DNA from 3 places in the Geodermatophilus sp. URMC 64 genome. Region 1 is predicted to be linked to each of the others. Evidence: riboswitches for the same ligand, from Rfam matches in the RefSeq annotation. Region 1 holds a riboswitch; each other region holds the start of a gene.
The links. A riboswitch is a leader RNA that binds a small molecule or an ion and turns the genes downstream of it on or off. The one in region 1 is predicted to bind cyclic di-AMP.
Positions count from the first base shown of each region.

Region 2: linked by a shared signal. The riboswitch ahead of ACWIYF_RS09975 (LysM peptidoglycan-binding domain-containing protein) and the one ahead of ACWIYF_RS26450 (transglycosylase family protein) in region 1 are both predicted to bind cyclic di-AMP.
Region 3: linked by a shared signal. The riboswitch ahead of ACWIYF_RS08905 (C40 family peptidase) and the one ahead of ACWIYF_RS26450 (transglycosylase family protein) in region 1 are both predicted to bind cyclic di-AMP.

Region 1 covers NZ_CP199955.1:5,384,783-5,392,162, forward strand. Annotated here, with positions in the region: gene ACWIYF_RS26430 (branched-chain amino acid ABC transporter permease) at 1-790, shown strand, start outside; gene ACWIYF_RS26435 (branched-chain amino acid ABC transporter permease) at 794-1,951, shown strand; gene ACWIYF_RS26440 (ABC transporter substrate-binding protein) at 2,051-3,355, shown strand; gene ACWIYF_RS26445 (hypothetical protein) at 3,582-3,731, shown strand; cyclic di-AMP (ydaO/yuaA leader) riboswitch at 3,891-4,059, shown strand; gene ACWIYF_RS26450 (transglycosylase family protein) at 4,068-5,243, shown strand; gene ACWIYF_RS26455 (glycosyltransferase family 9 protein) at 5,389-6,300, opposite strand; gene rfaE2 (D-glycero-beta-D-manno-heptose 1-phosphate adenylyltransferase) at 6,333-7,380, opposite strand, start outside.
Region 2 covers NZ_CP199955.1:2,017,313-2,024,692, reverse strand. Annotated here, with positions in the region: gene glgX (glycogen debranching protein GlgX) at 1-323, shown strand, start outside; gene treY (malto-oligosyltrehalose synthase) at 320-2,650, shown strand; gene ACWIYF_RS09980 (ABC transporter permease) at 2,647-3,045, opposite strand; cyclic di-AMP (ydaO/yuaA leader) riboswitch at 3,371-3,531, shown strand; gene ACWIYF_RS09975 (LysM peptidoglycan-binding domain-containing protein) at 3,532-4,104, shown strand; gene treZ (malto-oligosyltrehalose trehalohydrolase) at 4,271-6,025, shown strand; gene ACWIYF_RS09965 (dihydrofolate reductase family protein) at 6,027-6,761, shown strand; gene ACWIYF_RS09960 (alpha/beta fold hydrolase) at 6,795-7,380, shown strand, end outside.
Region 3 covers NZ_CP199955.1:1,797,315-1,804,694, forward strand. Annotated here, with positions in the region: gene nthA (nitrile hydratase subunit alpha) at 1-441, shown strand, start outside; gene ACWIYF_RS08885 (nitrile hydratase accessory protein) at 438-782, shown strand; gene ACWIYF_RS08890 (OsmC family protein) at 805-1,191, shown strand; gene ACWIYF_RS08895 (DUF427 domain-containing protein) at 1,225-2,028, shown strand; gene ACWIYF_RS08900 (nuclear transport factor 2 family protein) at 2,023-2,427, opposite strand; gene ACWIYF_RS08905 (C40 family peptidase) at 2,540-3,052, opposite strand; cyclic di-AMP (ydaO/yuaA leader) riboswitch at 3,068-3,201, opposite strand; gene ACWIYF_RS08910 (hypothetical protein) at 3,559-3,750, shown strand; gene ACWIYF_RS08915 (ADP-ribosylglycohydrolase family protein) at 3,747-4,793, opposite strand; gene ACWIYF_RS08920 (hypothetical protein) at 4,822-6,450, opposite strand; gene ACWIYF_RS08925 (hypothetical protein) at 6,435-7,380, opposite strand, start outside.

The DNA of each region.
Region 1 (7,380 bases):
CACCCGGATCGTCAACTTCGCGCAGGGCGCGATGGCGGCGGCGACGACGTTCATCGCGCTCGCGCTGATCGAGGCCGGCCAGTCCTACTGGGTCGCCGTCCTCGTGGCGCTGGTCAGCGGCTTCGTGCTCGGGGCGGTGATCGAGCGGGTGGTGATCCGCCCCGTGGAGGGCGGCCCGGAGCTCAACGCGGTCATCGTCACCCTCGGCCTGTTCATCGCGATCCAGGCGGCCATCGGGATCATCTTCGGCAACAACGAGCGGGCCTTCCCGCCGCCGTTCGGCCGGGTGGGATTCACCGTGGGCGGCACCAACATCGCGCTCACGCCCAACAACCTCTACACGCTCGGCGGGGTCCTGCTGACCCTCGCGCTGCTGATCGTGCTGTTCCGCTACACCCGCGTGGGGCTGGCCATGCGCGCCTCCGCCTTCGGCCAGGAGGTCGCCCGGCTGCTCGGCGTCAAGGTGGGCCGGATGCTCACCCTCGGCTGGGCGCTGGCCGCGGTGGTCGGCGCGATCTCCGGCGTGCTCATCGCCGGCGAGGGCTCGTCGCTGACGCCGACGTTCATGGACGCGCTGATCGTCTACGGCTTCGTGGCCGCCGTCCTCGGCGGGCTGGACTCGCCGATCGGCGCGGTGGTCGGCGGCGTCGCGCTGGGCCTGCTGCTCGGCTACGTGCGCGGCTACCTCGGCGACGAGGTGGTCAGCCTGGCGGCGCTGGTGATCCTGGTCGTCGTCCTCCTGGTCCGCCCCGGCGGGTTGTTCAGCAGCGCCAAGGCCCGGAGGGCATGACCGATGAGTGACCTGCAGACCCCCGGACAGGCGACGGACGACGCCCCCACGGTCGCGACCGCGGCGGCCGACGCACCCACCGCCACGGCCGGCGGACGGCGGCGGAAGTGGGGCCTGCCCCAGGCGGCCCTGCCCCGGCACGCGCTGCTGCTCCTGCTGGCGCTGATCGCCGGGATGCTCCTGATCGAGGTGACCGACCGGTTCACCCACACGCAGATCGCCCAGGTCGGGTTCTACGCGGTGGCCGCGGCCGGCCTGACGCTGCTGACGGGCGTCAACGGGCAGATCTCCCTCGGCCACGGCGCCCTCATGGCGGTCGGCGCCTACACCACGGCGCTGTTCTTCGAGCACCAGGAGAACCCGTGGCCGCTCCCGGTGATCTTCCTGATCGCCGCGGCGCTCACCACCGTCGTCGGCGCGGTGGTCGGCGTGGCGGCGGCGCGGCTGCACGGGCCCTACCTCGCCGGCGCGACCCTCGCCCTCGCCGTCGGCCTGCCCGGCCTCGCCCTCGTCTTCCCCGAGACCCTCGGCGGCAACCAGCCGATCACCTACCGCCGGCCGGAGCCGCCGGAGTGGTGGCAGGACTTCTCGTTCTTCCTGTCGGGGACGCAGCCGACGAACCAGAAGTGGCAGGCCTACCTCGGCCTGATCTGCGTGTTGATCACGTTCTTCCTGCTGGCCAACCTGGTGCGCAGCCGGATCGGCCGCACCTGGCGGGCGGTCCGTGACCAGGAGGTGGCCGCCGAGCTGGCCGGCATCCGGCTGGGGCACTGGCGGGTGCTGGCCTTCGTGGTCAGCTCCGCCTGCGCCGGGCTCGCCGGCGCGCTGCTGGCCTTCGTCCTCGGCTCGGTGTCGGCGCTGTCGTTCACGCTCGTCCTCTCGCTGTCGCTGCTGACCGCGATCGTCATCGGCGGGCTGGGCAGCATGCTCGGCGCGCTGCTCGGCGCGGTGATGCTGGTGTTCCTCCCCGAGCTGGCCCGCAACACGGGATCGAGTCTGAACCTCAGCGACACCGAGGCCGCGCAGCTGTCCCCGCTGGTCTACGGGATCGTGCTGATCGTCGTCATGCTCTTCGCCCCCGCCGGCCTGGTCGGGACCATCCGGCTGCGCTGGCTGTCGGCACGGGCGAAGCGCGCCGGTGCGCGCGCCGGCAGGGGGTGAGGGCCCTCGGCCGTCCTCCGCTCCGCCATTCCAGACCTCCGGGCAGCGGTGCCCGGATCGCACAGAGGAGAACAATTGCGCACATCCTCACGGCGCCTCGTGTCATTCCTGACCGCGGCCACCGTTGCCTCCGCCCTCGCCGCCTGCGGCGCGGGCGAGAGCCGCGACAGCGGTGACGACACCGGCGGGGCCAACGAGGCCTCGGACATCGGCATCACCGAGGACAGCATCAAGATCGGCGCCCACTACCCGCTGACCGGTGTCGCGGCGCCCGGCTACAGCGAGATCCCGACCGGCGTCCAGGCGTACTTCGACTGGGTCAACGAGAACGGCGGCGTCAACGGGCGGCAGATCGAGTACGTCTACCGGGACGACGGCTACAACCCGACCAACACCGCGTCGGTGGTCAACGAGCTCGTCCTCGAGGAGGAGGTCTTCGCGATCGCGGGTGGCCTCGGCACGCCCACGCACAGCGCCGTCCTCGACTTCCTCAACGGCGAACAGGTGCCCGACCTGTTCGTCTCCTCCGGCTCGCTGCTCTGGGACAACCCGGAGGAGAACCCGTACACGTTCGGCTGGCAGCCGGACTACGAGATCGAGGGCAAGATCATCGGCAACTACATCGCCGAGAACTTCCCGGATGCGAAGGTGGGGCTGTTCCTGCAGGCCGACGACCTCGGCGAGGACGGCGAGAAGGGCGTCCGCCAGTACCTCGACGCCCAGATCGTCGACGTGCAGACCTACGTCCCCGGCAACACCGACATCACCGCGCAGATCGCCGCACTGCAGGCCGCCGGCGCCGACTTCGTCGTCGGTTTCAACGTGCCCAGCTACACGGCGATCGCGCAGCTGACCGCGCTGCGCCTGGGCTACAAGCCGCAGTGGTTCTACTCGAACATCGGCTCGGACCCGCAGCTGGTCGGCGCGCTGCTGGCCAACTTCTCGCAGGGCCAGGTCAGCGACGCCAGCCTGCTCAACGGGGCGTTCACCACGGAGTACCTCAACGGCGTGGACGTGCCGGACGACCCGTGGGTGCAGCAGTGGCAGGAGATCTGGGACGCCTCCGGCCAGGAGGGCGAGCTGACCAACTTCCGCGTCTACGGCATGGCCCAGGCCTACACCGTGGTGCAGGCGCTGCTCGCGGCCGGGCAGAACCCGACCCGCGACAGCCTGGTCGAGGCGATCGAGGAGAACGGCCAGGACTGGGAGGGCCCCTGGCTGGCGCCCTTCCGGTACTCCGCCGACCGGCACGCCGGCATCAGCGGCGTGAAGGTCGTCCAGCTCAACGGGCTGGTCGGCGAGGACCAGACCGGCGTCCTGACCACCGACAACGGCGACGCCGAGATCGAGGAGTCCGACGGCGAGGCCAGCGACGTGCCGGAGAACGGGATCCCAGAGGCCTGACCGGCCGTACCGCACCACCGCACGACGCGACGGGCCGTCGGCTCCCCACCCGGGAGCCGGCGGCCCGTCCGCACGAGCGGGGAGGGCACGTCGGCCCCGGCGGACGGGGCAGCCCTCCGGGGGCGGCCGCCTGGTCCGGGTCGGCGGCCTCGGAGGCCCGCACGCCGTCCGCCACGATCGAGAGCGAGCATGGGCACTGCGCGCCGAGGCGGACTCGGAGCGGCCGGTGAAGGCGATCGGGGTGGCGCTGGGGCCGGACGCCGACCTCGACGTGCTGCGGCAGATACCCGAGGCCACGGGCGGCGCGGCCTACTCCGCGGAGGACCCGGCCGACCTGCAGGACGTGCTCTACGACGCGATACGCCAGCGGCAGTGAGCTGACCCGCATTTCGGCGAGCGGTGTCGCCGTCACCTGCCGTTTCCCGGTCGGTGGCACCGGATGTGGCGTCCATCACGGCGACAATGCACATAACGGGACGTAGCGTTTTGGCTGCGCTCAGCAAACAAGGAGCGCGGAGCCGGTCCGCCAAACCCTGCCCACCGGCTGCCATCCCGAACAGTTCAGGGCAGGGGTGGGGGACCCACTTTCCACGGCGCGCCACGGCCTCGGGCCGCGCGCCTCGGGGTGAAGCCGCGCGACCCGCGGCCGGGCACCGATCGCCCGAACCCGACAGCTCACCTCGCCGGCGGTGATCGGAGATCACCACACACCATGGCCAAGCACCGCGCGCCCCGCTACGTCCGCACCAAGAAGGTCATCGCCCGCGCCCCCGTCGCCGCCGGCGCCACCGTCGTCGGCATCGGCGTCCTGAGCTCCCCGGCCCAGGCCTCCACCACCCACGACTGGACCGGCGTCGCCGAGTGCGAGTCGGGCGGCAACTGGAGCATCAACACCGGCAACGGCTACTTCGGCGGCCTGCAGTTCAGCCAGTCCACCTGGGCCGCCTTCGGTGGCACCGACCTCGCCCCCCGCGCCGACCTGGCGACCCCCGCCCAGCAGATCCAGATCGCCGAGGAGGTGCTCGCCGGGCAGGGCATCGGCGCGTGGCCGACCTGCGGCAAGCGCCTGACCGACGGCACCACCGCGGCCGCCGCCGAGGCAGCCCCGGCCCCGGCTGCGGCGGCCCCCGCTCCGGCCGACGCGGCCGCCGAGAAGGACGCCGCCGAGAAGGACACCGCCGACACCGCCGCCGCCCCGAGCGACGGAGCTCCGGCCGGCGACTACACGGTCGAGCCCGGCGACACGGTCGCGAAGATCGCCGCCGCGCACAGCGAGCCGTGGCGCGAGCTCTACCAGCGCAACGCCGGCGTCATCGGCGGCAACCCGAACCTGATCTTCCCGGGCCAGGTGCTGCTGACCTCCGGCTCGGCGCAGGCCGCTCCCGAGGCCGCTACCGACGCCGCGGCGCCGGTCGTCGCCGCTCCCGTTGTCACCGCCCCGGCCGTGGCGCCCATGGAGGTGGCGCCCGCCGCCGCTCCCGTCGCCGCCCCCGCGCCGGAGGCCGCCGCCGCACCGGCCACGACCACCGCGACGATCACCAACACCGCCGGCGCCATCAAGCCGCAGGCACAGGCGGCCGCCGACGCGGTCGTCTCCAACGTGCCCGGCGCCGACGCCATCACCCTCGGCGGCACCCGGGCCAGCGCGCGGGACCCGCACGGCCACCCGTCCGGCCTGGCGATCGACTACATGGTCATGAGCGACGCGGCCCTCGGTGACGCGATCGTCGCCTACCACCTCGCCCACTGGGACGAGCTCGGCGTCGAGTACGTCATCTGGCAGCAGCGGATCCTGACCTCGCCGACCGGCGCCTGGAAGCAGATGGCCGACCGCGGCAGCGCCACGCAGAACCACATGGACCACGTCCACGTGAACTACGGCGGCTGAGCCGCGCGGGAGGCCGAACGGTCTTCCGCCGACCCCGGACCGCCCCGCCCGCATCCCGCGGCCGGGGCGGTCCGTCGATTCCGGGGCAAGACCGGCCGGCCGGGTGCCGCCGCCTGACCGGACCTTTCTGTACAGAAAGCCCCGGTCAGACCCGGGCGAGCAGGCCGTCGAGGGCGGCGGTCACCTCGTCGACGGTCACCTTCGCCAGGGCCGGGTCCAGCTCGGTGCCCCATGGGTCGCCGGTTCCGTCGCCGTGCCAGAGGACGACGTGCTGCTCCCGCGGCGGCGGCCCCCACAGCGCCGGGGACACCGGGCCGAACAGCACCACCGACGGGCGCCGGTAGGCGGTGGCCAGGTGCGCCACGCCGGTGTCGCCGCTGACGACCACGCGGGCGGCCGCGACCACCGCGGCCAGCTCGAGCGACGACGTCCGTCCCGCGAGGACGGCGTCCGCCCCCAGCCCGGCCCCCTCGGCAACGGCGCGGGCCAACGGCTCCTCCGCCGGCCCGCCGGTGATCCGGACGTCGTGCCCGGCGCGCGCCAGGGAGCGGGCGACCGCGGCGAACCGGTCGGGCGGCCACCGGCGCCCGGGAAACGCCGCGCCGGGGTGGATCACGGCGGCCTCGGTCACCGGCGGGAGCACGGCCGGGACGGCGAGGTCGAGGGCGTCGGGGTCGGCGGGGACGCCGAGCCCCTCGGCGACCAGCCGGCACCAGCGGTGCACCTCGTGCTCGTCGGGCCGCCAGATCGGGCCGGGGTAGCCCGGGCTGGCGAAGGTCAGCAGCCGGTCGGGATGCAGCTGGTCGACGATCACGTGCGACGCCGGGCCCTTGCCGTGCAGGTCGACGGCCAGCTCGGGCGGCGGGCGGTCCCAGTCCAGCGGCTCCAGCTCGCACGCCGGCAGCACCTCGTCGACGGCGTCGATCAGCTCGGCCAGCGGCTGGAGAGCGGCCGTCGTCGCCAGGACGAGGTGGTGTTCAGGGACGGCGGCCCGGATCGCCCGGATCGCCGGCACGCCGGTGAGCAGGTCCCCGAGCCCCAGCGGTCTGAGGACCACCGCCGTGCGCGCTTTGTCGCGATCAAGCACCACTAGACGCGGGAGCGCTCGACCAGCGCGGTCGTCGAGTGCCCGTCGAGGTACGGCAGGACGACGGCCTGCCCGCCCCAGCGCCGCAGGACGGCGGCCTCGGGCAGGTCGGCGCCGGCGTAGTCCCCGCCCTTGGCCCAGACGTCGGGGCGCAGCCGGTCGAGGATCTCCGCCGGGGTGTCCTCGTCGAAGACGACGACGGCGTCGACGAACTCCAGCGCCTCCAGCACCCGCGCCCGGTCCGGGGCGCTCACCAGCGGCCGCGACGGCCCCTTGAGCCGGCGCACCGAGTCGTCGGAGTTGATGCAGACGACCAGGCAGTCGCCGAGCCCGCGGGCGGCGCGCAGCGTCGCCACGTGGCCGGGGTGCAGCAGGTCGAAGCAGCCGCCGGTGGCGACGACGGTCCCCCCTCCGGCCCGCACCCGGGCGAGCAGCGCGTCGACCGACGAGTCCGCCACGGGGGCCGGCTCCTCGACCGCGGCGTCCCAGGCGGACGCCCCGCCGCGCGCGACGAACGCCGAGGCCGCGGCGACCGCGGCGGCCACCGCCTCGCCGGTCACCGCGCCGTCGGCCAGGGCCAGCGCTGCCGCGGCGGCGAAGGAGTCGCCGGCACCGCACGGGTCGCCGCCGGTCAAGGCCACCGCCGGCACGACCATCGGCGCGCCCTCGCCGTAGGAGAGCAGCGCGCCGCGGGAGCCGAGGGTCACCGCGACCGCGCCCACGCCCCAGTGCCGGATCAGCGCCTCGGCCCGGGCGCCGACCGCGGCCAGCCCGTCGCCGGTGGCTCCGCACCCGGCCTCGGCGGCCACCCGGGCGGCCTCCGAGCCGTTCGGCGTCACCAGCCGCGCGGTCGGCACCGGGTCGGCGCCGCGCGGGTGCGGGTCCCACACGACCGGCCCGCCGGCCTCGGCCAGCGCCGCGCGCACGTCCGCGGCCGCCGTCGTCCCCCGGCCGTAGTCGGCGACGAGCACCGCGGCGGCCGACCGGATCGCCTCGGCGGCCTCGGCCGGCAGCGGGCCCAGCGTGGCCACCGGGCTGCCGCTGTCGATC
Region 2 (7,380 bases), 2.3 Mb from region 1:
GGCTGACGCCGGCGGGCGACCTGATGAGCGACGAGGACTGGGATGCCGGCTTCGCCAAGTCGCTGGCCATGTACCTCAACGGCCACGGCATCCGGGAGACCGACGAGCGCGGCGAGGCGATCCTCGACGACTGCTTCTACCTGGCCTTCAACGCGCACCACGAGCCGATGGAGTTCTCCCTGCCGACGAGCGAGTACGCCACCGCCTGGACGGTCGTGCTGGACACCGCCGAGCACGGCGAGCTCGAGCCCGACGAGCTCAAGCCCGGTGAGTCGGTGACCGTCGCCGCCCGCGCCACCGTCGTCCTGCGCGCGGCACCGTGACCGAGGGGACCGACGACGTCGAGCGCCGCCGGAGCGTGCCGACGGCGACCTACCGGCTGCAGATCCACGCCGGTTTCACGCTGGACGACGCCGCGTCCGTGGCCGGCTACCTCGCCGACCTCGGGGTGACGCACGGCTACGCCTCTCCCCTGCTGCGCTCGGCCGAGGGCAGCAACCACGGCTACGACACCGTCGACCACGCGCACATCGACGAGGCGCGCGGCGGGCGGGAGGGTTTCGACCGGTTCGTCGCCGCGCTGCACGAGCGCGGCCTCGGGCTGGTGCTCGATCTGGTGCCCAACCACATGGGCGTCGCCGATCCCGCCGCCGCGCCCTGGTGGTGGGACGTGCTGAAGAACGGGCGCACCAGTGCCCATGCGGATGCCTTCGACATCGACTGGGAGTTCGGCGGCGGCAGGGTCCGCCTGCCCGTTCTGGGCTCCGCGGACGACGTCGAGAAGCTGGAGGTCGTCGACGGCGAGCTGCGGTACTACGACAACCGCTTCCCGCTCGCGCCCGGCACGGACGGCGGGACTCCCCAGGAGGTGCACGACCGCCAGCACTACGAGCTCGTCGACTGGCGGCGCGCCGACACCGACCTGAACTACCGGCGGTTCTTCGCGATCAACACCCTCGCCGGGCTGCGCGTGGAGGACCCGGCGATCTTCGACGCCACCCACGACCTGGTGCTGCGGCTGGTGCGGGAGGGCGCGGTCGACGGGCTGCGGATCGACCACCCGGACGGCCTGGCCGACCCCAAGGGCTACCTGGAACGACTTGCCCGGCTCTCCGACGACCGGTGGACGGTCGTCGAGAAGATCCTCGAGCCCGGCGAGGAGCTGCCGGAGAGCTGGGCCACCGCGGGGACGACCGGCTACGACGCGCTCGCCGAGGTGGACGACGTCCTGGTCGACCCGGCCGGCGAGGCGGCGCTGACCGCGCTGGACACCGAGCTCGCGGGCCGGACCGTCGACTACGCGCAGCTGGTGCACGACTGCAAGCGCGAGGTCACCGACGGCATGCTCGGCTCGGAGGTCGCGCGCCTGGTGCGGGTGATCGGCGAGCTGCCGGGCGTGGACGCCGAGCAGGTCCGGGAGGCGCTGGCCGAGCTGCTCGCCACGTTCGGCGTCTACCGCAGCTACCTGCCCGACGGCCGTGAGCACCTCGACGTGGCGGTGGCCGCGGTCCGCGACCGCCGTCCCGACCTGGTCGCCGCCGTCGACGCGCTGCACCCGGTGCTCGCGCAGGCCGGCACCGAGGCCGCCACCCGGTTCGAGCAGACCAGCGGCCCGGTCATGGCCAAGGGCGTGGAGGACTCCGCCTACTACCGGTGGGCGCGGTTCGTGGCGCTCAACGAGGTCGGCGGCGACCCGGCACGGTTCGGCAGCACCGTCGAGGAGTTCCACGAGGCGCAGCGGCGCCGGCTGGAGCGCAAGCCGGCGTCGATGACGACGCTGTCGACGCACGACACCAAGCGCAGCGAGGACGTCCGCGCCCGGCTGGCCGTGCTCGCCGAGCTCCCGACCGAGTGGGCCAGCCTGGTCCGGTACCTGCTGTCGCGGCACCCGCTGGGCGACCGGCCGCTGGCGCACCTGGTGTGGCAGAACCTGGTCGGCGCGTGGCCGCTCTCGCGCGAGCGGGCGCACGGCTATGTGGAGAAGGCCGCCCGCGAGGCCGGGACGTCGACCACGTGGACGAACCCGGTGCAGGAGTTCGAGGAGCAGCTGCACGCGCTCGTCGACGCCGCCTACGACGACGAGGCGACGGCGGCGCGGATCCACAAGTTCGTCGAGCGGATCACCGGCTTCGGCCGGTCGAACTCGCTGTCCCAGAAGCTGCTGCAGCTGACCATGCCCGGCGTCCCGGACGTCTACCAGGGCACCGAGCTGTGGGACCTCTCGCTCGTGGACCCGGACAACCGGCGGCCGGTCGACTACGACCTGCGCCGGCGGCTGCTGGCGGCCCTCGACGGCGGCGAGGTCCCCGAGGTGGACGACACCGGCGCGGCCAAGCTGCAGGTGGTCTCCCGCACGCTGCGGGCCCGCCGCGACCATCCGGAGTGGTTCGACGGCTACGGGCCGGTCGAGGCCGCCGGGTCCGCCTCGGGGCACGTCGTCGCGTTCGACCGGGGCGGGGCGGTGTCCGTGGCGACCCGGCTGCCGGTCGGGCTCGCGGCGCTCGGCGGCTGGGGCGACACGGCGCTGCAACTGCCGAACGGGGCCTGGCGGGACCTGTTCACCGGGGCGCGGGCGGTCTCCGACGCCGCCGGCGCCCCGCTGGCCGACGTCCTCGCCCGCCTGCCGGTTGCGCTCCTCGTACGGGACTAGAAGCGGATCGCGTCGATCACCTTCGCGCGGACGGCGATGATCGCGGGCAGCAGGCCGGCGAGCGCGCCGACCGCGGTGGCGGCGACCAGGCCCTCGATCGCCGCCGCCACCGGGAACCCGGGGGTGTCGGCGAGCGGGATGCCGTTGCCGAGCCACTGCTCCAGCGGGAGCTGGCGCACGAGGACGACGGAGGCGCCGACGGCCACCAGGCCGGCGACGAAGGTGGCGCAGACGCTCTCCAGCATCACCGCGGAGAAGATCCGCGCGGACGTGGCCCCGAAGCTGCGGCGCACGCCGGCGTCCTGACGGAACGCCTGCACCTCCACGCCGGGCAGCGCCAGGCCGAGGTCGTTCTGGACGGTGGCGATCACCTCGTCGGCCTGCTGCGAGGGCATCCACAGCTCGAGCGTCGGCGGGCCGAAGAAGGCCGTACTCGGTGGTACCGAGTCGGCGGGACGGTAGCGGGCGGCAGCCGCTCGCGGGGCCCGTTCCACCGCGACGCGCGGACCGGTCACCCGGAGGCGGGAAGCACCCGCACCGCAACGGTGCGTCGCGGCGCGAGTGCGGTGCGCAGGACCGGCGACGGCGCGTCGGCGAAACACCGACGCCACGCCCGGGAACTGCATGGTCCGGAGAGCCGCACGGGAGGGCCCTCCATACGGTTCGGCGCGTGCCCGGGCCTCCCTCGGCCGGGCTCCAGGCGCCGGCCCGCCCAACCCCGTCCACCGGCCGCCTGTCCCTCGGATCAGCCCACGGACGGGGGCGGGGGAACCACATCTGACGCACGCGCTGCGTCTCGGGGTGAAGCCGCCTCCCGGCGGCCGGGCACACCGATCGCCCGAACCCGACAGCTCACCTCGCCGGCGGGGATCGGAGGATCCATGTCCCAGCACGTCCTGCCCGGGTACCGCCATGTCCGCCGCCTGCTGTGCGGCGCTGCGCTCGCCCTGGGCACCGCGGTCGGGGGCGTCGCCCTCGCCGCGCCGGCGTCCGCCGCAGAGCACGACTGGAGCGGCGTCGCGCAGTGCGAGTCCGGGGGGAACTGGCACATCAACACCGGCAACGGCTACTACGGCGGGCTGCAGTTCAGCCGCTCCACCTGGCTGGCCTACGGCGGTGGCGCCTACGCCGCCCGGGCCGACCTGGCCACACCGGCGCAGCAGATCGCCGTCGCCGAACGGACCCTCGCGGGGCAGGGCATCGGCGCGTGGCCGGTCTGCGGGCGGCACCTGCGGGGCGGCTCCACACCGGCGGCCGCCGCACCTGCGCCGGCCCCGCAGGCGTCGTCGGGGTCGTCCCACGCGTCGGGTGGCAGCTACGTGGTGAAGAGCGGTGACACCCTCGCGAAGATCGCCCGGGCGCACGGGATCAGCTGGCGCGCGCTCTGGGCGCAGAACCGGAGCACCGTCGGCAACCCGAACATGATCTACGTGGGCCAGCGCCTGCACGTCTGACGGGAGGACCGGGCGACGGAGCCGGGCCGGGGTGGCGTTCCCCGGCCCGGCTCCCGCACGTCGGGGGCGGGCTCGGGCAGCGTCGCCATCCGGGTCCTTCGACGGTTGAGCCGACGGCGCCCGGGCATAGTGGCTGCGCTCCCCCTGCCGGAAGGAAGGCTCCTCCATGCCCGACCCCGTCGAGTTCGCCGTCTGGGCACCGCTGCCGGAACGCGTGCGGCTCCAGGTCGACGGCGCCGTCCACGACATGAGCCGGGACGACGACGGCTGGTGGCGCGCGGAGGTCGAGGCCTCCCCGGAGGCGGACTACGGTTTCCTGCTGGACGACAACGACAGCCCCCGCCCGGACCCGCGCTCGCGTCGCCAGCCCGACAGCGTGCACGGCCTGTCCCGCCGCTTCGACCCGGCCGCCCACTCGTGGGGCGACACCGCGTGGACGGGGCGGCCGCTGGCCGGCGGCGTGGTCTACGAGCTGCACGTCGGCACGTTCACCCCCGAGGGCACCCTGGACGCCGCGATCGACAAGCTCGGCCACCTGGTCGACCTCGGCGTCGACTTCATCGAACTGCTGCCGGTCAACGCGTTCAACGGTCCGCACAACTGGGGCTACGACGGCGTGCTCTGGTACGCCGTGCAGGAGACCTACGGCGGCCCGGCGGCCTACCAGCGGTTCGTCGACGCCTGCCACCAGCGCGGCCTCGGCGTGATCCAGGACGTCGTCTACAACCACCTGGGCCCGTCGGGGAACTACCTGCCGGAGTTCTTCCCCATCAACGCCTCGGGCGGCGCCAACACGTGGGGCAGCTCGATCAACCTGTCCGGCCCGGACTCCGACGAGGTCCGCCGCTACGTCATCGACAACGCGCTCATGTGGCTGCGCGACATGCACGTCGACGGACTGCGGCTCGACGCCGTCCACGCGCTGGTCGACGAGCGGGCCACGCACGTGCTCGAGGAGATGGCGCAGGAGGTCGACAAGCTGTCGGTCGCCGTCGGCCGGCCGCTGACGCTGATCGCCGAGAGCGACCTCAACGACCCGCGGATGGTCACCCCGCGGGTGGCCGGCGGGCTGGGGCTGACCGCGCAGTGGAGCGACGACTTCCACCACGCGCTGCACGCGTCGCTGACCGGCGAGGGGCAGGGCTACTACGCCGACTTCGCCGAGGCGGGCCTGTCCGGCCTGGCCAAGACGCTGACCGGCGCCTTCTTCCACGACGGCGCGTGGTCGAGCTTCCGGCGGCGGCACCACGGCCGCCCGGTCGACACCGCCCTGCTGCCCGGCTGGAAGTTCCTCGGCTACCTGCAGGACCACGACCAGATCGGCAACCGGGCGGTCGGCGACCGGATCTCGGCCTCCCTCTCCCCCGACCTGCTCGCCGTCGGCGCCACGATCGTGCTGACCAGCCCGTTCACGCCGATGCTCTTCATGGGCGAGGAGTGGGGGGCGACGACGCCCTGGCAGTTCTTCACCAGCCATCCGGAGCCCGAGCTGGGCAAGGCGACGGCCGAGGGCCGCATCGGGGAGTTCGCCGAGCACGGCTGGGACGCCGCCGTCGTCCCCGACCCGCAGGACCCCGAGACGTTCACCCGCTCCAAGCTCGACTGGGCCGAGCCGGCCAAGGAGCCGCACGCGCGGGTGCTGGAGACGCATCGTGCGCTACTGGCTCTGAGAAAAGCCCACCCGGAGCTCGTCGACCCCGACCTCGCCGCGATGGCGGTCAGCTGGGACGACGACGACCGCTGGATCGCCGTCACCCGCGGGTCGCTGCGCGTCGTCGCCAACTTCGCCGACGCACCCCGCGAGCTGGACCTCGACCGCCCGGCCACCGGCGTGCTGTTCAGCACCGGCGAGCAGCCCCGGCTGGACCGGGAGACGGTGACCCTGCCCGCGGAGACCGCCGCCGTCCTGACCACCCGCTGACATGCGGGCCCTGTTCCCCGACGTCCGGGACCTCGACGACGACGCGAGCCTGGCGGCGGCCTACCAGGCCCCGGCGGGGCGGTTCCTGCGGGTCAACTTCATCGCCTCGCTCGACGGCGCGACCACCGTCTCCGGGCGCAGCCGGGGCCTGCAGTCGCCGGGCGACCTGCGGGTGTTCCGGATGCTGCGCGCGCTGGCCGACGTCGTCCTGGTCGGCGCCGGCACCGCGATCGCCGAGGGCTACGGCCCGATGTCCGACGACTCCGCGGTGGGGCGGCTGCGGCTCGGGCTCGGCCGGAAGGGCACCGCGCCGATCGCGGTGGTCACCCGCCGGGCGTCCCTGAGCCCGCAGAGCCCGCTGGCCGGCGGCTCCTCCCCCACCCTGGTCCTCACCTGCGAGGCCGCGGACGCCGACCGCCGCGCCGCGCTGGCCGCCGCCGGCATGCAGGTGCTGGTCTGCGGGGAGGACGACGTCGACCTGCCGACGGCCGTCGACCGGCTGGTCGAGCGCGGCCTCGCGGAGATCACCTGCGAGGGCGGTCCCCAGCTGCTGCGCAGTGCGCTGGCCGCGGGGGTGGTCGACGAGCTCGACCTGTCGATCTCCCCCGCCCTGGTGGGCGGCGAGGTGCGGCTGGTCGGGGACGAGCCCCTGCACGACGTCGTCCGGCTCCGCCTCACCCAGGTGCTCGAGGAGGACGGCATGCTCTTCACCCGGTACGGGGTCCGACGGGACTGATCGCTCCGGCCTCGCGGAGGCAGAATCCGGGGGGTGGACCAGCGCATCGCGCGGGTGCGGCTCCCGGACGGCAGCCCGATCGCCTACGCCCGCGTGGGTTCCGGCCCCGCCCTGGTCCACGTGTCCGGCTGGCTGACCCACCTCGAGCTGAGCTGGGCGCTGCCGCCGGAACGCGCCTTCTACCAGGCGCTGGCGCACGGCCGGACGCTGGTCCGCTACGACAAGGCCGGGTGCGGGCTCTCCGGCCCGACGGATCGCCCGCCGTCCCTGGACCTGGAGGACCAGACCCTCTCGGCGGTCGCCGCAGAGGCGGGACCCGACCCCCTCGACCTGGTCGGCGTCTCGCTCGGCGCGGCGGTGGCGGCCCGCTGGGCAGCCGAGCACCCCACCCGGGTGCGCCGGCTGGTGCTCTACGGCGGCTGGGTCCGGGAGGTGCAGATCGCTCCCCCGGCCGTCCGGGAACGCGTGCTGGGGCTGGTGGGCGCGCAGTGGGGCCTCGGCTCCGACGTCCTCACCGACATCTTCGCCCCGGACGCCGATCGCCCGACCCGCCGGGCCTTCGCCCGCTACCAGCGAGCTGCCGCGTCGGCGGCGCGGGCCCGCGACATGCTCGCCACCT
Region 3 (7,380 bases), 2.1 Mb from region 1:
GTCGTCGCGAAGGCCTGGACCGATCCCGAGTACAAGCGCCGGCTGCTCGAGGACGGCTCCGCCGCGATCGCCGAGCTCGGCTTCAGAGGCCCGCAGGGCGAGCACATGGTCGTGCTGGAGAACACCCCGACCGTGCACCACGTCGTCGTCTGCACGCTGTGCTCCTGCTACCCGTGGCCGGTGCTCGGGCTGCCGCCGTCCTGGTACAAGGACCCGGCCTACCGCTCGCGCGTGGTGCGCGAGCCCCGCGCGGTGCTCGCGGAGTGGGGCACCGAGCTCGGCCCGGACGTCGAGGTGCGGGTCTACGACTCCAGCTCCGAGGTGCGCTACCTGGTGCTGCCGGAACGCCCGCCGGGCACCGAGTCGATGTCGGAGGAGGAGCTGGCCGGGCTGGTCACCCGGGACGCGATGGTCGGCGTCCGCCGGGTGGCCGCACCGTGACCGTCGCGCTCGACATCGACGGCCCGGCCGCGCCGCCGCGGTCCAACGGCGAGCTGGTCTTCGCCGAGCCGTGGGAGGGCCGCGCGTTCGGCCTGACCATGGCCCTGGTGGACGCCGGCGCGATCGACTACGAGACCTTCCGGACGGCGCTGATCGACCGGATCGCCGCGGCGGATCCCGACGGCTTCAGCTACTACCGCTGCTGGCTGCAGGCCCTGGAGCAGGTGCTCGCCGGCGCCGGCCTGGTCTCACCGCAGGACGTCGGGGCGCGCTCGGCCGCGTTCGCCGCGCGCCCCGCCGGTCACGACCACCGCCACGAGCACGGGCACGACCACGACTGAGCGGGGCGGCACCAACACCGCCGTGGCGACGTGGCGCGGCGGCTGGCTGTGCTCGGTCGAGGCCGGCGGCTTCCGGCTGACCGTCGACGAGCCGGAGTCGGTCGGCGGCACCGGCCGCGGGCCCATGCCCACCGACCTGCTGCTCGCCTCGCTGTCGTCCTGCTACGCCCTCGCGCTCGTCTGGGCGGCGGGCAAGCGCGGGGTCGAGCTGCCGGACCTCACGGTCACCGCGACCGGCACCTACGCCGGCCCGCGGTTCTCCTCGCTCACCCTCACGGTGGGCACCAGCGCGCCGGTCGACCAGGTGACGCCGCTGCTGGAGCCCGCGAAACGGGTCTGCTACGTGTCCAACACCTTCGCCGCGGTGCCGGAGATCGACGTGCGCCTGGGCCAGCTCGCCGGCTCTTGAGGTGCGGCGCCGCCCGGAGGAGCCTTGCCCCGCATGAGCGTCCCGCCTCGAGACATGGGCGAGCGGCTGGCCGCGCTGGCCGGCATGCGCCCCTGGTGGCCCCTGGTCGAGCCGTCGCCGCGGTGGATCCGCGTCCGGCTCGGCGACGAGCTCGTCGCCGACTCCCGCCACGCCGTCCTGTTCGTGCAGTACGGACCCGAGGCGCTGCCGCGGACCTTCCTGCCGACCTACTTCCTCCCGCCCGACGACGTCCGGCCCGGCGTGCTGGTCGACCCGGCGGACGACGACGGCATGACCACCTGGACCGTGCAGGCCGGCGACCGCCGCGCGGCGCGCGCCGCCTGGACGCACCACGACCCGCCGGAGCACCTGGCCCCACTGGCGAACCTGGTCACCTTCTCCTGGGGCACGGCGCTCACCTGGTTCGAGGAGGACGAGCCGCTGGTCGCGCACGCCCGCGATCCGCACAAGCGGGTGGACGTCGTGCCCAGCTCCCGGGAGGTCCGCGTCGAGGTGGACGGCGAGCTGCTGGCCGAGAGCACCCGCCCGCTGCTGCTGTTCGAGACGTCGCTGCCGGTCCGCTACTACCTGCCGCCCGAGGACGTCCGCACCGAGCTGCGCCCCAGCCCGACGACCTCGACCTGCCCGTACAAGGGCGTGGCCAGCTGGTGGTCGGCGCGGGTCGGCGACCGGGTGCTCGAGGACGTCGCCTGGAGCTACGAGTCGCCGATCCCGGAGAACCCGCGGATCGCCGGCCGGATCTGCTTCCGCAACGAGCACGTCGACCTGATCGTCGACGGCGAGACCCAGGAGCGGCCGGTCACGCCCTGGTCATGAGGTGCCGGAGAGCTGGCGCACGGCCTGGTCGATCGGCGCGCTGTCCTGCTCGACCGGCTCCATGTACAGCCGCGCCCACGCGATCAGACCGTCGTCGCGCAGGCCCATGACGGTCGCGCCCTTCATGAGGAAGGGGCGGCCGTCGGCGTGGCTGCCGCGCCACACCCACTCCGACCAGGTCGTCGTCCCGTCGGTGGTCTCCTTGACGACGCCGACCTGCAGGTCGGGGACGCCGCGGAACATCTGCGCCCAGTTCTCGACGACCTGGTCGCGGCCGCCGAAGCCGCGGTTGGGGTGCACCGGCTGCTCGCTCCGGTAGTCCGGGGCGAACAGCGCGGCGATGGCCTCGAGGTCGTGGGCGTTCATCGCGTCGCGCAGACGCCTGATCGTGGCGTTCATGCCGGGCCTCCCGTGCGTGGGAACGCCCACCAGGCAGCCACCGCGGGCCGGCGCTGTCAATGCCTCCGGTGCCCCGGCCGCGCGATGCACGGCCGGGACACCGGAGCGCGGCTCAGACGAGCCGGCGGGCGCCGACGGCCCCCGGCATGTACGCCAGGTCCACGACCTTGACCGGCTGGCCCGCGGTCGACGCGTGCACGATCTGGCCGTTGCCGATGTACATCGCGACGTGGCTGACCGGGCTGTAGAAGAACACCAGGTCACCGGGCTGCAGCGCGTTCAGCGACACCGGCGTGCCGATGGTCGACTGCATCCGCGACGAGTGCGGCAGGGAGACCCCCGCCGCCTTGTAGGCGAACTGGGTCAGGCCCGAGCAGTCGAAGGAGTTCGGGCCGGCGCCGCCCCAGACGTAGGGGTCACCCCGCTGGGCGAGTGCGGTGTCGACCGCCTTCTGGGCGGCGGCGCTGGCAGCGACGGCCGGGGCTGCGACGGCGGTCCCGCCACCTCCCGGATCCCCGGTGTTGGCGGAGGCGACTCCCGGTGAGAGGACGATCCCGGCACCGGCCAGGAGGGCCAGGGCGGGAGCGGTGAGGCGACGGGCGAGGGACGTGTGTGCAGTCGTCATCGACGACGGTTCTCCTTGTTCTCCGAAGCCGCCTACCGAGTTAGCTGACGGGTTCGGGCTGGGGAACTCGCCCGGCGCGACCGGCCCCCATGACGGTCGCGCTTCACCCCAGTACTGCGGTGGGTCCCCGGCCCGGGCGCCGGCACGCGGCCGGCCGCCCGGTTCGGCGGCGTCCGGGGGGGTTCCCAGGTTCGGGAGTTGTGCGGCCCCGTCCGGACCGCGCAAACGCTAGGAGGGTCTTTGGACCCCGGCGAATCCAGTCAGCGTCGCGTTTCGCGGGTCCGACACGCCCGGCGCAGGGGTGACTCGCCGTCCTGACCAGCGGGAACGTCGAGCCTGGCCGCCGGCCTCCAGCCGGAGCCCGCCCGCCCGGGGGCCGCAACGGGCGGTGCGCGTAACTCCGGCGTACCGGCACGGCACCACGCGGGGTGCTCGGCCGAACCCGCGCCGGCACCGTTTCCCGGCCGCTGCGGCGGGCATCGAACCGGCGGAAGAGGAGGTCGACCATGACCCAGGGACCGACGGGCGGAACCCGCAGCGAGGACCAGGAGCAGGTCACGGCGAACCCGGCGCAGTCGCCGCGGGCCGCGCAGGGCCCGATGTCGGACGACGTCACGCGGGTGCCGGACAACGACGTCGAGGAGGGCGCCGACGCGAAGAAGCCCGGCATGCCCGACGCCACCGGCCCGACCGGTTAGCGCATCCGCTCCAGCGCCGCGGTGAAGCTGGCGTTCCACAGCCCGAGGTAGGGCCAGGTGGCGGCCACCCGCGCGGTCGCCTCGTCCGCCGAGAGCCCCTCCGTGCGGCGCAGCCACGCGCGCAGGACCAGCCCGGTCCGCGACGCGCCGCCGTGGCAGTGCACGAGCAGCCGCCGTCCCTCGGCGCGCAGGGCCGCCATGTCGGCGAGCACGTCCTCGAGGACGACGTCGAGCTCGGTGTTGTAGTCGTTGTCGGCCAGGTAGGCCATGCGCTGCACCTCGTGGCCGAACGGCTCGCCCAGCCGGCACAGCGAGATGACCGCGAAGTCCGCGTCGCTGTACCGGGCGCCGTCGAGGTTGCCCGCCCAGATGCCCGGCAGCACCTCGCGCGGGCCGATCCGCGGGATGACACCGGGGTCGTACGGCGGCGCGGCCCGCCCGTCGAGCGCCGCGGCGAGCTCCTGCAGGTCGTCGAGCCGCCAGGACCGGCCCGCGGCCTCACCGTGCACCACCGACGACCAGCGCATCGGGATGCCGGCCATGCCGAAGGTCGCCCCCGCCAGGGCACCCGCCACCGCGGCGTCACCCGTTGTCTCCCCGCCGGCGTCGATCGCCCGCCGCAGCACCTCCGCGAAGCTGCCGGCGTGCCGGAGTCCCGTGGGGTCCTCGCCGTCCAGCGCCCGGCGCATCGTCCCGGCGAGATGCGCGCTCTCGTGGCCGTCCGGGCCGCCACGGCCACGAGACGGCGCATCTCGCGCGGCCCGGATCGCCCAGGGCAGCGCCTGCACGCGGGACGCCGGCTCGACCGGCTCGCCGGCGACCAGCTTCGTCCCCACGACCAGCGCCGCGGCGAACTCCGCGGTGAACCGGCCGGGCGGGTCGCCGCACATCTCGGTGCGCACCCCGCGCGCCGGCACGGGGAACCGCCGCGAGAACTCGCCGGGCGGCGACCCGGCGAACGGCGCACCCAGCGCGTCGCCCACGGCCGCGCCGACCAGCGCGCCGGCCACCCGGTGCGACCGGTCCATCCGCGGGGCGCTCACCCCGCCGACGTTACGGGGCCGGGTCGGCTCAGCCGCGGCGGCGCCGCTTGGGCGGGTCCGCGGCATCCCCGGACAGCCGGGCCTCCGTCTTCGACGCCAGGGCCCGCGGCCAGCCGTCGTCCCGGGCCAGCAGGGCGAACTGGCGGGCGACGATCCCGGCCACCTCCTCGGCCGGCAGCCCGCACGGGAACAGCACCTCCCGCAGCGCCCACCCGCGGCCGGCCACCTCGGACGACGCCACTGTGACCGCCAGCCGCTCCACCTGCCGGGCGGTCATCTGCCGCGCCGCCCAGCGCAGCGCCGTCCGCAGCGACTTCTCCGGCGTGACCCCGGCCAGCGTCGAGGCCCACTCGGCGTCGTAGAGCACCAGCTGCCCCAGCAGCTCGTCGTGCGCCTTGGTCCACGACGCCGAGGCCCACTGCCGCAGCAGCGCCTCGCGCACCACGGGTCGCCGCGCCACCAGCCCGGCCAGCCCCGGGACGTCGTCGGTCAGCCCGACCAGGGGGACGTCGTGGCCCAGGCCCAGCGCCTGCTCGACCAGCAGCCCCGCCTCCGCGCTCATCCGCGCCACCCGGCGCCCGCGGGCGAGCTCCCGCACGAAGCCCGACGACAGGTCGCCCTGGGTCAGCCCGCCGTAGTCCGTCGTCCGCGCCCGACCGCCGTCGAACACCGCCCGCAGCACCGCGCCGATCTCCACCGCGCGCACCCCGGCCTGCGCCGCCGGGTCGCGGGCGACGGCCGTCAGCAGCGCGGCCTCGACGGCCGCGTCCTCCGCCGCGGCCGCCGTCGCCGCCGACGCCGCGCGCGGCGACTGCAGCCAGGATCCGACACCCGGCGAGGCCAGCACCGTGGTCAGCTGCGCGTCGGTCAGCGCCGCGGGGTCGAGCTCCATCCACTCGTCGGCGAACAGCCACGCGTCGAGCGCGTCGAAGCCGCCGACGTCGTCGGGGCAGAGGTCGCCCTTCGCCGCCGCCTCCAGCAGCGCCCGCGCCCGCGCGCCGTTCGCGGCGTCCGCGGGCGGCGGCCGGTACGAGCCGACGAGCACCCGCACGGCGGCGGCGTCGCCCATCGTCTCCGCCGTCCGCACGTGCAGGGAGACGCCGGCGGTCAGGGCACGCGGCAGCACGTCGAACACCATGGACACCGACGGCAGCTGCACGACCCCGCCGCCGGACTCCACAGCCGCGAGCACTGCGGCCACCGGTGCCACCAGGGCGTCGATCTCGTCGGGCGTCAGCGCCGGCACCGACCGGCGGGCGGCCGGCACCCGTATCGGCGCGGCGTCCCGGGACGGCTCGGCGCCGAGGGGCAGCGCGGTCACGAAGCCGCCGGCCCGCTGCAGGGCGAGCACGTCGCGCGCGGTCAGCGCGCGGGCGCCGTCCCACAGCAGGTGGACGACGTAATTGCCCTGCCGACCGAAGTCGTCGGAGACCACCGGCACCTTCGAGTAGGCCAGGCGGCCGCCCGAGCAGGAGAGCACACCGAACGCGTCGCCGTCCGTCGGCTGCCCGATCAGCGAGCCGAGCGACGACCGCGACGTCCCCAGGGCCTTGGGCCAGTCCCGCGACATCGCGAAGACGCCGAACCCCGGCCCCTCCAGCGTCCGGCTGGCGGAGGTGTAGACCAGCTGCGGGCAGGCGGTCATGCCCGCGGCCATTCGGCCAGCGCCTGCTCCAGCTCCAGGCCCTCGCGGGGGATGAACCGGTGCCGCGCCAGCAGCACCAGCAGCGGGTCGAGCACGCCGGTCGGGGAGATCGACGGGTAGTGCCCGGCCTGCGGCTCCGACCCGGTGGCCGACACCGCGTGCACGGTGGGGTCGGGCAGCCGGCCGAGCAGCGCCGTCAGCAGGTTGGAGCCGCCGTTGTTCTCGAGGAAGTCGACCAGCCGGCCGCTGTTGGCCCGCACCTCCTCGAACAGCCGCGGCAGCCCGGCGGGGGAGAGGTCGGCGTCGCGCAGGGCGTCGGCCGGGAAGTCCGGCCGCGAGCAGAGCTTGTCGGCCTTGGCCAGGATCACCGACGCGGAGACGTCGGCGAGGTAGGCGTCCTTCTTCAGCCCGCGGGCGCTGCGCAGGAGGTCGGCCAGGTTGACCAGCATCTGGGTGGGCCGGGCCAGCCCGATCGAGGACTCGCCGGGGTCCGCGGTCGAGGCCAGCCCGGGGAACATGCCCGGCGAGAGGACGACGATGACCGAGCTGGCGACGTAGAGGAACTTCCCGAACCGGCCGAGGTCCTCCTTGCGGTAGAGCTGCTCGCCGGAGGCGTCGAAGAAGACGACGTTCATCGACCGCTCCGGCGCCCCGCGGCTCGACCGCCGGAACACCACCGTCAGCGGCTCCGGGGACTGCCCCTCCTCGAGCAGCAGCGGGGTCAGCGGCAGCTGCCGCTTGTCGACCAGCAGCGGCTGGCGGTGGTTCAGCTCGAACCGGTCGGCGCTCTCCTCGTCCATCTCGACCGAGATGTCCAGCGGCGCCAGCGCCCCGGCGTAGAGCTGGTCGAGCAGCACGGTGAGGTAGGTGCTCTTCGACGCGCCGGTCAGCCCGACCAGCCCGACGACGACGGTCGGCCGCTCCAGGTAGTCCGGCGGCAGC